Regions from separate parts of the Streptomyces sp. H27-D2 genome, predicted to be linked through region 2. Evidence: riboswitches for the same ligand, from Rfam matches in the RefSeq annotation. Region 2 holds a riboswitch; each other region holds the start of a gene.
What was found. Region 2 has a riboswitch for cobalamin ahead of QMK28_RS15680 (cobalamin biosynthesis protein). Riboswitches for the same ligand answer to the same signal wherever they lie in the genome.
Positions count from the first base shown of each region.

Region 1: it holds a riboswitch for cobalamin, as region 2 does, so the genes downstream of both, metE (5-methyltetrahydropteroyltriglutamate--homocysteine S-methyltransferase) here and QMK28_RS15680 (cobalamin biosynthesis protein) in region 2, are expected to answer to the same signal.
Region 3: it holds a riboswitch for cobalamin, as region 2 does, so the genes downstream of both, QMK28_RS25135 (ribonucleoside-diphosphate reductase subunit alpha) here and QMK28_RS15680 (cobalamin biosynthesis protein) in region 2, are expected to answer to the same signal.

Region 1 is NZ_JAYMZR010000006.1:57,080-61,341, reverse strand. It holds gene QMK28_RS04210 (barstar family protein) at 1-277, shown strand, start outside; gene metE (5-methyltetrahydropteroyltriglutamate--homocysteine S-methyltransferase) at 423-2,750, opposite strand; cobalamin riboswitch at 2,889-3,115, opposite strand; partial or broken gene tsaD (tRNA (adenosine(37)-N6)-threonylcarbamoyltransferase complex transferase subunit TsaD) at 3,414-4,262, shown strand, end outside.
Region 2 is NZ_JAYMZR010000035.1:7,242-11,503, forward strand. It holds gene QMK28_RS15675 (cobyric acid synthase) at 1-792, opposite strand, end outside; partial or broken gene QMK28_RS15680 (cobalamin biosynthesis protein) at 1,005-1,940, opposite strand; cobalamin riboswitch at 2,228-2,427, opposite strand; gene QMK28_RS15685 (hypothetical protein) at 2,575-2,823, opposite strand; gene QMK28_RS15690 (inorganic phosphate transporter) at 2,862-4,226, opposite strand.
Region 3 is NZ_JAYMZR010000076.1:5,262-9,523, reverse strand. It holds gene QMK28_RS25145 (helix-turn-helix domain-containing protein) at 1-895, opposite strand, end outside; gene QMK28_RS25140 (hypothetical protein) at 1,011-1,262, shown strand; cobalamin riboswitch at 1,420-1,543, shown strand; gene QMK28_RS25135 (ribonucleoside-diphosphate reductase subunit alpha) at 1,702-4,131, shown strand; gene QMK28_RS25130 (ribonucleotide-diphosphate reductase subunit beta) at 4,245-4,262, shown strand, end outside.

The DNA.
Region 1 (4,262 bases), on a different contig from region 2:
GAACGCCTTCATGGAGCGCTGCGCCCGCTCGCTCCGGCTGCCCGGTTACTTCGGCCGCAACTGGGACGCGCTGGCGGACTGCCTGACCGACCTCTCCTGGTGCCCGGCCGGTCACGGCAGACTGCTGCTGATCCGCGGATGGCGGGGCTTCGCAGCCGCCGCCCCCGATGACTGGAACATGGCGGAGCGGATTCTGACCGAGGGGGTCGGGCACTGGCGCGATACGGACGAGGGCCTGGTGGTCCTCATGGTCGACGCCCCGCCAACGCAGAGTTGACGTACGCCTGCCGGTCGCAGCGCTGACGCGGGCCCGCCAGTCGCAGCGCTGACGTGCGCCCGCCGGTCCGGGCTGGTCCGGTCCGGTCCGGTCCCGGAGGGGGAGCCCGGCGCACGCCGTCGGCGTGCGCCGGGCCCCGGACAGGTCAGCCGTTCTCGCCCTCGGCGAGTTCGGTACGGACCTCACGGGCCGCGGCGACCAGGCTCTCCAGTGACGCGCGCACCTCGGGCCAACCGCGGGTCTTCAGACCGCAGTCGGGGTTCACCCACAGCCGCTCGGCCGGGATGCCCCCCAGCCCCTTGCGGAGCAGCGACGTCGCCTCGTCGACGCCGGGCACGCGCGGCGAGTGGATGTCGTAGACACCGGGGCCGACCTCGCGCGGGTAGCCGGCCGCGCCGAGTTCGTCGGCGACCTGCATGTGCGAGCGGGCCGCCTCCAGGCTGATGACGTCGGCGTCGAGGTCGTCGATGGCGCCCATGATCGCCCCGAATTCGGCGTAGCACATGTGGGTGTGGATCTGGGTGTCCGCCCTGACCCCGCTGGTGCTGAGCCGGAACGACTCGGTGGCCCAGGCCAGGTAGCCGGGCCGGTCGGCCGCGCGCAGCGGGAGGGTCTCGCGCAGGGCGGGTTCGTCGACCTGGATGACGGCGGTGCCGGCCGCTTCCAGGTCGGTGACCTCGTCGCGCAGGGCCAGCGCGACCTGGCGCGCGGTGTCGCCGATGGGCTGGTCGTCCCGGACGAAGGACCAGGCGAGCATGGTGACGGGGCCGGTGAGCATGCCCTTGACCGGGCGCTGGGCCTGGGACTGCGCGTACCGGGTCCAGCGCACGGTCATCGGCTCGGGGCGGGAGATGTCGCCGGCCAGGATCGGCGGGCGGACGTAGCGGGTGCCGTAGGACTGCACCCAGCCGTGCTGGGTGGCGAGGTAGCCGGTGAGCTGCTCGGCGAAGTACTGCACCATGTCGTTGCGCTCGGGCTCGCCGTGGACCAGGACGTCGATCCCGGCCTTCTCCTGGTAGGCGAGGACTTCGCGGATCTCGGTGGCGATGCGCTCGTCGTAGGCGGCGGTGTCGATCCGGCCGCGGCGCAGGTCGGCGCGGGCCGTGCGCAGCTCGTCGGTCTGCGGGAAGGAGCCGATGGTGGTGGTGGGCAGCAGCGGGAGGCCCAGCCGGGCGCGCTGCGCGGGGGTCCGCTCGGTGTAGGTCTGCGGACGGTGCGAGTCCGCGGGGGTGATCGCGCGGACGCGGGCCCGTACGGCGGGGTCGTGGGTGAGCGCGGAGGCCGTTCGGGAGGCGAGGTCCGCGCGGTTGGCGGCGAGCTGCGCGGTGATGGCCCCGGTGCCTTCGGTGAGGCCGCGGGCGAGGGTGACGATCTCGGCGGTCTTCTGCCGGGCGAAGGCCAGCCAGCGGGCGATCTGCGGGTCCACCTCGCGCTCGGCGGTGGCGTCGAGGGGGACGTGCAGCAGCGAGCAGGACGGCGCGACGTCCACCCGGTCGGCGAGGCCGAGCAGGGTGGCGAGGGTGGCCAGCGACTTTTCGAGGTCGTTGATCCAGACGTTGCGGCCGTCCACGACACCGGCGATGAGCCGCTTGCCGGGCAGTCCGCCGACCCGGGCCAGGTCTTCCAGGTTGCCGGCGGCGGGGCCGGTGAAGTCCAGCCCGAGGCCCTCGATCGGGGCCTTGGCCAGCACCGGGAGCGCCTCGCCGAGCCGGTCGAAGTAGCCGGCCGCGAGGATCTTCGGCCGGTCGGTGAGCGCGCCGAGGTCGCGGTAGGCGCGGGCGGTGGAATTCAGTGCGGCCGGGGTGCGGTCCTGGACCAGGGCGGGCTCGTCGAGCTGCACCCACTCGGCCCCTGCCGCCCGCAGGTCGGCGAGCACCTCGGCGTAGACGGGCAGCAGCCGGTCCAGCAGGGTGATGGGCTCGAAATCGGCCGCGACGCCGGGAGCGGGCTTGGCGAGCAGCAGATAAGTGACCGGGCCGACGAGCACCGGGCGCGCGGTGCGGCCGAGCGCGATGGCCTCCCTCAACTCGCCGACCGCCTTGGCGGAGTTCGCGGTGAAGACGGTGTCGGGGCCCAATTCCGGTACGAGATAGTGGTAGTTGGTATCGAACCACTTGGTCATTTCCAGCGGCGCGACGTCCTGGGTGCCGCGGGCCATGGCGAAGTATCCGTCGAGCGCGTCGGCCTCGACGGCGGCGCGGTGCCGCGGCGGGATGGCACCGACCATCACGCTGGTATCCAGCACATGGTCGTAGTACGAGAAGTCCCCGGTGGGGATCTCCTGGACACCGGCGTCGGCCAGCTGCTGCCAGTTGTCCCGGCGCAACCGCCTCGCGGCGGCCCGCAGGGCGCCAGCGGTGACACGGCCGGCCCAGTAGCCCTCGACGGCTTTCTTCAGCTCCCGGTTCGGTCCCTGCCGGGGGTAGCCGTAGACGGTGGCGAATGACGGGGCGGTGGTGGAATTCTTGGCCACGGAACTCTCCTTCGCGAGTCGCGGGATGACCTCGGGGTGGGTCAGGACGCGAAGGAGTGGCACGGCAATCGCATGCAGCGCATGCCCGCCCGCTACCGCCGGCCCGCCCACGAGGCCACCGAAATCACCGCGTGCGGGGTCGCACACGGGCAGCGGCAGGTCTTCGGACTCGTGGGCACACCAGGTCCTGTCCAGGTCCTGGCTCCTACTGGCCGTCGCTTCCCGGACCCGGTCTGTCGGATCCAGTGCGTATGACGGCGGTCGTTCCCACTCACCGCTGCGGGGCAGTCCCGGATTCTCACCGGGTTCCCTCTTACGACGCGCCTGCCTGGAGGGCAGGGCGAACCGACTGCGACTCAACCATAGGGGCACGGGGGTTCACAGAACAGGGCCGTTCGTATATCGGACGCGTTCTTGAGACGGCTGTGGTCCCTGGTGGCGGCCTTGGGCGGGTGCTCGCGGCGGCGGTGGGCGCGAGGGCGCGCCGTGCCCGCCTCCCGGGTCGACTCGGCTTTCCTGGCGGGGAGGCGCTCCGCGGCGTCGGGTGCCGCGCACCGCGCCCGAGGCCCTCATTCCGGCCCACCCGGTGAGCTATTGCACCTGATATGCAATTGCTTATGAGCGGCAATTAAGCTGTGGGGCGGCTGACCGAAGGAGTGGATCATGAGCGGTTCGCAGCTGGTGCTGGGGATCGAGTCGTCCTGTGACGAAACCGGCGCGGGGCTCGTCCGCGACGGGCGGCTGCTGGGGCACGCGGTGGCGTCGAGCATGGACGAGCACGCGCGCTTCGGCGGTGTGGTCCCCGAGATCGCCGCGCGCGCTCACGTACAGGCCGCCGTGCCCGTCGTCAGGGCCGCGCTGGCGGACGCCGGGCTGCGGATGGCCGACATCGGCGCCGTCGCCGTGACGACCGGCCCCGGCCTCTCCGGGGCGCTCCAGGTGGGCGTCAGCGCGGCCAAGGGCCTCTCCTACGCCCTGGGCGTGCCGCTGTACGGCGTGCACCACCTCGCGGGCCACGTCGCCGCCGACACCCTCGAACACGGGCCGCTGCCCGACCCCTGCGTGGTGCTCATCGTCTCCGGCGGCCACACGTCGCTGCTGCTCGTACGGGACCTGGCGCGCGACCCGATCACGCACCTCGGGGACACCCTCGACGACGCGGCGGGGGAGTGCTTCGACAAGGCGGCCCGCGTCTTCGGCCTGTCCTACCCCGGCGGCCCGGCCATCGACCGGGCGGCGCGCGACGGTGACCCGCGCGCCGTCGCCTTCCCCCGTCCGCTGAGCGGACCCCGCGACGATCCGTACGCCTTCTCGTTCTCCGGGCTCAAGACGGCCGCGGCGCGCTGGGCCGAGAAGCACCGGGCGGCGGGCCGCCCGATCCCCGTCGCGGACGGAGCCGCGTCGCTCCAGGAGGCGGTGGCCGACGTGCTCACCCGCAAGGCGCTCGCCGCGTGCGCCGAGTACGGCGTGGGCCCCCGGGGCGGGGGGGGCGGGGGCGGCGGCGGGGGGGGC
Region 2 (4,262 bases):
GCCGTACGGCGGTGCGACGACGCTCTCCCGGACGGCTCCGCGCAGCGAGACACGCAGCCCGTCCTCCTCGTCGATGCCCAGCCCGTGGGTGAACGGCAGTACGCCGAGCGTCGGCCGCCCGGTGAGGTCCTTGAGCATGTCCAGGCCGGGTTCCAGCAGCGTCACATCGCCCCGGAACTTGTTGACCAGGTATCCGGCGATCAGTTCCTGGTCCGCCGCCGAGAGCAGCGCCGTCGTGCCGAAGAACGAGGCGAAGACACCACCGCGGTCGATGTCCCCGACCACCACCACCGGCAGCCGGGCGGTGCGCGCGATGCCCATGTTCACGATGTCGGTCCGCCGCAGGTTGATCTCGGCCGGGCTGCCCGCGCCCTCGCAGATCACCGCGTCGTGCGTGCGCCGCAGTTCCGCCAGACAGTCCGCCACGGTCCCGAGCAGCGTCTCCTGCCGCCCCGCGTGATAGCCGCGAGCGCTCATCTCGCCGACGGGCTTGCCCATCAGCACGACCTGGCTGCTGCTGTCGCTGCCGGGCTTGAGCAGCACGGGGTTCATCAGCGCGGTCGGCTCGACGCGCGCGGCGGCGGCCTGCATCGCCTGCGCCCGGCCGATCTCCGCGCCTTCGCGCGTCACGAACGAGTTGAGCGACATGTTCTGCCCCTTGAAGGGCGCCACCTTCACGCCCTTGCGGGCCAGCCACCGGCAGATCCCGGCGGTGACCACGCTCTTGCCCGCGTCCGAGGTGGTCCCCGCGACCAGGAGCCCACCGCCCAGGCGGCCTTCGCCGCTGCTCATGAGTTCCCCTTCCGTACGGCCATGGGCCGCGGTTCTGCTGCCGGGCCGGTGACAGGGCTGCCCGCGAAACCCGTAGAGCAGGCAGAGGCCGCAGTGCCGTCGGATCCCGCGAAGCCCGCGGAATCCGCGAAGCCCCCCGAGCCCGCGATGCCCGTAGAACCTGCATACCCGGAGGATCCCGCCCACCCCCCGAGCCCACTCCCAAGACCGCGCCCGCGCAGCGCCCCGCGCCCGCGCAGCGCGACCCCTGCCACCCGCGCGACGGCGGACACCACCAGCGCCAGCGCACTCACCCGGCGTGAAAGCCGCACCGCGCGCTCGATGTCGCGCACTTCGACCGGACGCCCGCCGGCGTTCAGCACCGGCCGCTGCTCGGTCCGTCCGCCGTACGCGAGGCTGCCGCCGAGAGTCACCCCGAGCGCGCCCGCGAACGACGCTTCCACCGGGCCCGCGTTGGGGCTCGGGTGGCTGCCGCCGTCCTGTCGCCAGGCCCGCAGCGCGCCGCGCGGGTCGGGGCCGGCGAGTACGGCGAGGGCCGCGGTCAGCCGTGCGCCGGGCCAGCCGGCCACGTCGTCCAGCCGCGCCGAGGCCCAGCCGAACCGGCGGTATCTGGCGGACTTGTGGCCGACCATCGCGTCCAGGGTGTTGACGGCGCGGAAGGCGACGAGGCCGGGCACACCGCCCGCCGCGCCCCACACCAGCGCGCCCACGACGGCGTCGGAGGTGTTCTCGGCGACCGACTCGACCACCGCGCGCGCGATCTGCTGCCCGTCCAGCGCCTGCGGGTCACGGCCGCACAGATGCGGCAGCCGCTCCCGGGCGACGTCGAGGTCCCCGGCGGCGAGCGCCCCGCCGACGGCCCGCGCCTCACGGCCGAGCGAGGTCCCGCCGAGCACGGCGAAGGCGGCGGCGGCGGCCAGTGCGGTCCGGGCCGGCGCATGGCCGCGTACGGACCGGTGCAGCAGCGCGGCGCCCGCGGCCGCGCCGCCCGCGCACACCAGGGTGTGCAGCGCGCCGGCTCCGCGGTGGTCGCGCCACAGTCGGCGCTCGACGGCCGCGGCGGCCCGCCCGAAGGCGGCCACCGGGTGGCCGCGGCGAGGATCGCCCGCGACCAGGTCGGCGAGGAAGCCGAGCGCGACGCCGGACACATAGGAACCGGCAACGGATGAACCGGCAACGGATGAACCGGAGAGGCCGGACGCGGAGAGGCCGGACCCGGAAGACAGACCGGACCCGGAGATACCGGACGCGCGGGAAGGGGAAGGGGCGGAGGACGCCCCGGAGGAGCGGGCGGGAGCCGTACGTGAGACGGGATCGGCACGCGTCATCGGGGTCAGGCCGCCGTCGCGCCTCGGTGGGGTGTCACGGGTGGCGGTACGGGCGTACGGCTGCGGCCGGGCATGGCGAGGGTCCTCACTCAGGGTCCGCGCCCTGGTTCGACGTGACCGGCGAGGAGAGTTCCTGGCTCCCGGATCGGCGCTCTCCCCGGTCTTCCGGCTCCGTCTCGTCGAGCCGTGACCCGGATGGCGGGGGAGCGCTCCCCGGTAACAGTGGCGGGACCGCGCCGGATTCACACCGGCTTCCTCTTCTGTCGCCGTTTGGCCTCGGCAGTCCACCACGCCCGGGAACAGCCGTCAACTCACCTTTGACCTGCGACGGGAGAGTGTGGGCGGACCCACAGGGGCCCCGTCACGCGAAGACCCGCCGGGCGGTACGCGCTGTTTCGCGCGTACAGCCCGGCGGGTCCTTCAGTGCGTTCCCCGTGCTTTCCGACGCTCGTCGTCAGGCGACGATCAGGAAGATGCCGTACGCCACGGCCGCCAGGCACAGCGCGAAGCAGGCGTACGCGCCGGAGCGCGCCAGCGCGGTGGGCGCCGTGGTCCCCGCCACGACGGCGGTGTCCGTGCCGCCGGCCTGCTGCGGCTTACGGGACGTACCGACGATGCCGAGGGTGAACAGGCACACGATGCCGACGGTGACCACGACGCTGACGCCGAAGACCTCGCCCAGTGCTGACCATTCGATGTTCATGAGGATGCTTCCTTAGCTGCCGACCGGAGCCGGGCCGGTCAGACCGCCGCTTTGGCGGGATCATGGGCGGGGCTGACGGGGCGGGCGGCATGATCCGAAGCCGGGGAGGCGGGGGAAGGCAGGGACCCGGCGGGGGTCACCGCGGAGCCAGGATCGACCTCGTCCTCGACCTCGTCCTCCGACTCCGGTGCGACGAGCGAACCGGTGGTGGGCGGCGGCGCGACCGAGCGCATCGCGGCGGTGATGACGCCCACGGACTCCCGTTCCGTCCCCGCGCCCTCGGCGTCCGTGCCGGCGGGCGCGGGCGCGTTGACGTTGGTGTGGTCCACCGGCTTGCGGCGCGAGGCCAGCCAGATCGCGCCGCAGGCCAGTACGGCGAGCACGGCGACGGTGGCGATGCCCCAGGCGCCCTGGTCGGCGAGGAGCGCGGCGCCCGCGGCGACCAGGCCGGCGGCCGGCAGGGTCAGGCCCCAGGCGATGACCATCCGGCCTGCCGTGGACCAGCGCACCACGCCGCCCTTGCGGCCGACTCCCGAGCCCATCACGGCGCCGGAACAGACCTGGGTGGTGGAGAGCGCGAAGCCGAGGTGCGAGGACGACAGGATGACGGCCGCCGCGCCGGTCTGGGCGGCGAAGCCCTGCGGCGGCTGGATGTCGGTGAGGCCCTTGCCCATGGTGCGGATGATGCGCCAGCCGCCGAGGTAGGTGCCGAGCGCGATGGCGACGCCGGCCGAGGCGATGACCCACAGCGGCGGGTCCGAGTCAGGGACCAGCACACCGCCGGTGATCAGCGCGAGGGTGATCACGCCCATCGTCTTCTGCGCGTCGTTGGTGCCGTGCGCGAGGGAGACCAGCGCGGCGGAGGCGATCTGGCCGGCGCGGTACCCCTTCGCGGTGTCCTCCGGGTCGCGGTTGCGGCCGATCCGGTAGGTCAGCCGGGTCGCGGCCATCGCGGCGAGACCGGCCACGATCGGCGCGGCCACCGCCGGGATCAGCACCTTCATGACCACCGCGTCGCCGTGCACTCCGCTGGTGCCGACTGCCACCAGGGTCGCGCCGATGAGGCCGCCGAAGAGTGCGTGCGAGGAGCTGGACGGCAGTCCGGCCAGCCAGGTCAGCATGTTCCAGACGATCGCGCCGACCAGTCCGGCGAAGATCACTTCGGGTCTGATGCCGACGCTCTCATCGATGATGCCGCCGGAGATCGTCTTGGCCACCTCCACGGAGAGGAACGCGCCGACGAGGTTCAGTGTCGCCGACATCGCCACCGCGGTCTTGGGCCTCAGGGCCCCGGTGGAGATGGTCGTCGCCATGGCGTTGGCTGTGTCGTGGAAGCCGTTCGTAAAGTCGAACACCAAGGCCGTGACGATCACGATCCCGATGAGAAGCGTGATGTTTTCCATTCACCCAGGCAATCAGTTCGAAGGTCAGTGGCACGG
Region 3 (4,262 bases), on a different contig from region 2:
AGTGGTGCCGCAGGGTCGCGGCGTTGCCGAAGCCGGCGCGGGCGGCCACCGCGTCGACTGTTTCGTCCGTCCCCTCCAGCAACTCGCGGGCCAGCAGGACCCGCTGGCCGAGGAGCCAGCGGTACGGGGTGGTGCCGGTCTCCTGCTGGAAGCGGCGGGCGAAGGTGCGGGGGGACATGTGGGCGCGGGCGGCCAGGTCGTCGACGGTTATCTCGCGGTCGAGGTGGCGTTCCATCCAGCCCAGCACCGATCCGACCGTGTCGCAGCGGCCTTGGGGCAGCGGGCGGTCGATGTACTGGGCCTGGCCGCCCTCGCGGTGCGGGGGGACGACCATGCGGCGGGCTATCGCGTTGGCGACGGCGCTGCCCTGTTCCCGGCGTACGAGGTGCAGGCAGGCGTCGATTCCGGCCGAGGTGCCGGCCGAGGTGATCACCGGGCCGTCCTCGACGTAGAGCACGTCCGGCTGGACGCGGGCGAGCGGGAAGCGGGCCGCGAGCTCGTCGGAGTGCCGCCAGTGGGTGGTGCAGTCGCGGCCGTCCAGCAGGCCGGCCGCGCCGAGCGCGAAGGCGCCGGAGCAGACGCTGAGCACCCGGGCGCCCCGGTCGACGGCGCGGCGCAGCGCGAGGAGCAGGCCGGGCGGGTACTCACGGGCGGCGAAGTCGGCTCCCGCGGGGACGGCTACGAGGTCGGCCTCTTCGAGCCGGTCGAGGCCGTACGGGGTGTCTATGGTGAAGCTGCTGTGGATGCGGACCGGCGACTTCTCGGCGGCTGCGACCGCGAAGTCGTAGACGGGCAGACCCTGCTCGCTGCGGTCGACGCCGAACACCTCGCAGAGGACTCCGAGTTCGAAGGGCTGGACTCCGTCGATCAGTACGGCGGCCACGTTTTTCAACATGCTCCGAGCATCCCAGAGGGCGGGCGGCGGCGGGAGGGGGTGGTTGGCAGCAATTCGAGGTACTGCGTCAGTCCTGCCACTGCCGACGGACTGGAGCCGCGGCCACAGTGGAGTCATGGACACCTTCCTCGGCCTGGTCGCCGTCTTCTTCGTCTTCCTCCTGCTGGCCCTCCCCTCGCTCGTCGGACACGCCCACGACCGCCGGATCACCCGGCAGCTGCGCGCCGCCGAGCGCGCCCCGCTGGAGCCGCGCGCGCCCCGTACGGAGTCCGCCGACACGCCCGCCCGAAACTCGCGTCGGACCTCTTCCGGACCGGTCCCCCAGACCCCCCGCAAGGGCCGCGCGCAGTGGCCCAGCGCCGCCTGAACCGCGCGGGGCCGCCGCCCGGGCCAGGCCCCGCCGACACCGGCCCAAGGGCCGCCAGGCCGCTGGGGATTTAGAGCTCCCTCTAACACACAACTCCGGCATTCAGCACGCCACGACACAAGATGTGGTGGTGCTCGCGGCGGGTGCCACTAGATGTATGCTCGTGCTCGCTGTCGCCCCAGGGGAATCCGGTGTGAATCCGGAACTGTCCCGCAACGGTGCAGGTGTGCGCCGACGCGTACACCGCGAGTCCGAGGACCTGCCGACGGTGCGCCCGTGGCCGTGAGGCATTCACGGCTCGGGCGTCGAATTCGTCCGGGCCCCGCGGGTTGGGCCGGTGGACGCTGCGCGGTGTGCCCCACTCCGGTTCCGGCACGCCCGTACGCGCCCCCCGTGCTCCCTTCCCCGGCGGCCCCCGCCGAGCGAGGGAGCTCTCCACGTGACCATCGCGCCCGCCGAAGCCGCAACATCGGCCGAGCCGAAAGACGGTCCGGGGACCGCGCTGTTGCGCACCCTGACCGACCTCACCGCCGATCTTCCGGCCACCGACCCCGGTCGGGTCGCGGGCGCCGCGTTGCGTGGCCGCAACGCCGGCTCCGACGAGGCGGAGCTGCGCTCGCTGGCCACCGAGGCCGCCGCCGGGCTGATCTCGGACGACCCCTCGTACTCGCGACTCGCCGCGCGGCTGCTGACCCGCGCCGTCGCGGACGAGGCGGCCGGCCAGGGCACGCTCTCCTTCTCCTCCTCCATCGAGGTCGGCCACCGCGAGGGCCTGATCGCGGACGCCACCGCCGAGTTCGTACGGACCCACGCGGCCCGGCTGGACGCCGTCGTGGAGCGCGCGCTCGCCGATGGCGCGGACGACCGCTTCGGCTACTTCGGCCTGCGCACGCTGCACGGCCGCTACCTGCTCCGGCACCCGACGACCCGCCAGGTCATCGAGACCCCGCAGCACTTCCTGCTGCGCGTCGCCTGCGGCCTGGCCGCGGACACCTCCGTCGAGGCGCTCGACGAGGTCTGCGAGCTGTACCGGCTGACCAGCACCCTCTCGTACCTGCCCAGCTCCCCCACGCTCTTCAACTCCGGCACCCGGCACCCGCAGATGTCCTCCTGCTACCTGCTGGACTCGCCGAAGGACGAGCTGGACTCGATCTACAACCGGTACCTCCAGGTCGCGCGGCTGTCCAAGCACGCGGGCGGCATCGGCCTCTCGTACAGCCGCATCCGCTCGCGCGGCTCGCTGATCCGCGGCACCAACGGGCACTCCAACGGCATCGTGCCGTTCCTGCGCACGCTGGACGCCTCGGTCGCGGCCGTGAACCAGGGCGGCCGGCGCAAGGGCGCGGCCTGCGTCTACCTGGAGACCTGGCACGCGGACATCGAGGAGTTCCTGGAGCTGCGCGACAACACCGGCGAGGAGGCCCGCCGCACGCACAACCTGAACCTCGCGCACTGGATCCCGGACGAGTTCATGCGCCGCGTCGACGCCGACGCCGACTGGTCGCTGTTCTCCCCCGCCGAGACCCCCGAGCTGGTCGACCTGTGGGGCGACGAGTTCGACGCCGCGTACCGCAAGGCCGAGGCCGAGGGCCGCTACGTCAAGCAGATCCCGGCCCGCGCGATGTACGCCCGGATGATGCGCACCCTCGCGCAGACCGGCAACGGCTGGATGACCTTCAAGGACGCCGCCAACCGCACCGCCAACCAGACCGCGGAGCCCGGCAAGGTCGTCCACTCCTCGAACCTGTGCACCGAGATCCTGGAGGTGACGGACGACGGCGAGACCGCCGTCTGCAACCTCGGCTCGGTCAACCTCGCCGCGCACCTCGCGCCGGGCGCGCACGCCGGCGCGCTGGACGAGGCGATCGACTGGGAGCGGCTGGACGGCACCGTCCGCACCGCCGTGACCTTCCTGGACCGCGTGGTGGACGTCAACTTCTACCCGACGGACCAGGCCGCGACCTCCAACTCGCGCTGGCGCCCGGTCGGCCTGGGCCTGATGGGCCTCCAGGACGTCTTCTTCCAGCTCCGGCTGCCGTTCGACTCGGCCGAGGCGCAGCGGCTGTCCACGATGATCTCCGAGCGGATCATGCTGGCCGCGTACGAGCAGTCCTGCGCCCTCGCCGAGCGGCACGGCCCGCACCCGGCCTGGTCCTCGACCCGTGCCGCGCGCGGTGTGCTGCACCCGGACCACTACGACGTCACGCCGCGCTGGACCGACCGCTGGGCCGCGCTGCGCACCCGGATCGCCGCGACCGGCATGCGCAACTCGCTACTGCTGGCCATCGCGCCGACGGCGACCATCGCCTCGATCGCGGGCGTCTACGAGTGCATCGAGCCGCAGGTCTCCAACCTCTTCAAGCGCGAGACGCTCAGCGGTGAGTTCCTCCAGGTCAACGCGTACCTGGTGGAGGAGCTCAAGCGGCTGGGCGTGTGGGACGCGCAGACCCGCGAGGCGCTGCGCGATTCCAACGGCTCGATCGAGGGTCTCGACTGGATTCCGGCCGAGGTCCGCGACCTGTACCGGACCGCGTGGGAGATCCCGCAGCGCGCGCTGATCGACATGGCCGCGGCCCGCACCCCGTACCTGGACCAGAGCCAGTCGCTCAACCTCTTCATGGCCTCGCCGACCATCGGCAAGCTCAGCTCGATGTACGCGTACGCCTGGAAGCGCGGCCTGAAGACGACGTACTACCTGCGCTCGCGCCCGGCCACCCGGATCGCCCGCGCCGCCGGAGCCGCGGCCACCATCGCCTCGCCCGCCCCGGCCGCCGTCCCCATCCCCGTACAGCAACAGCCGAGCGACGAGGCCGCCGACGCCATCGCCTGCTCGCTGGAGAACCCCGAGTCCTGCGAGGCCTGCCAGTAATGACGACCGCTCCCGAGAAGACGACGAAGACGACCACGCCCGAGCGCGACCCCCGCGACCCGGACCGCGTGAAGAACCTGCTGGATCCGGGCTTCGAGCTGACCCTGCGTCCGATGCGCTACCCGGAGTTC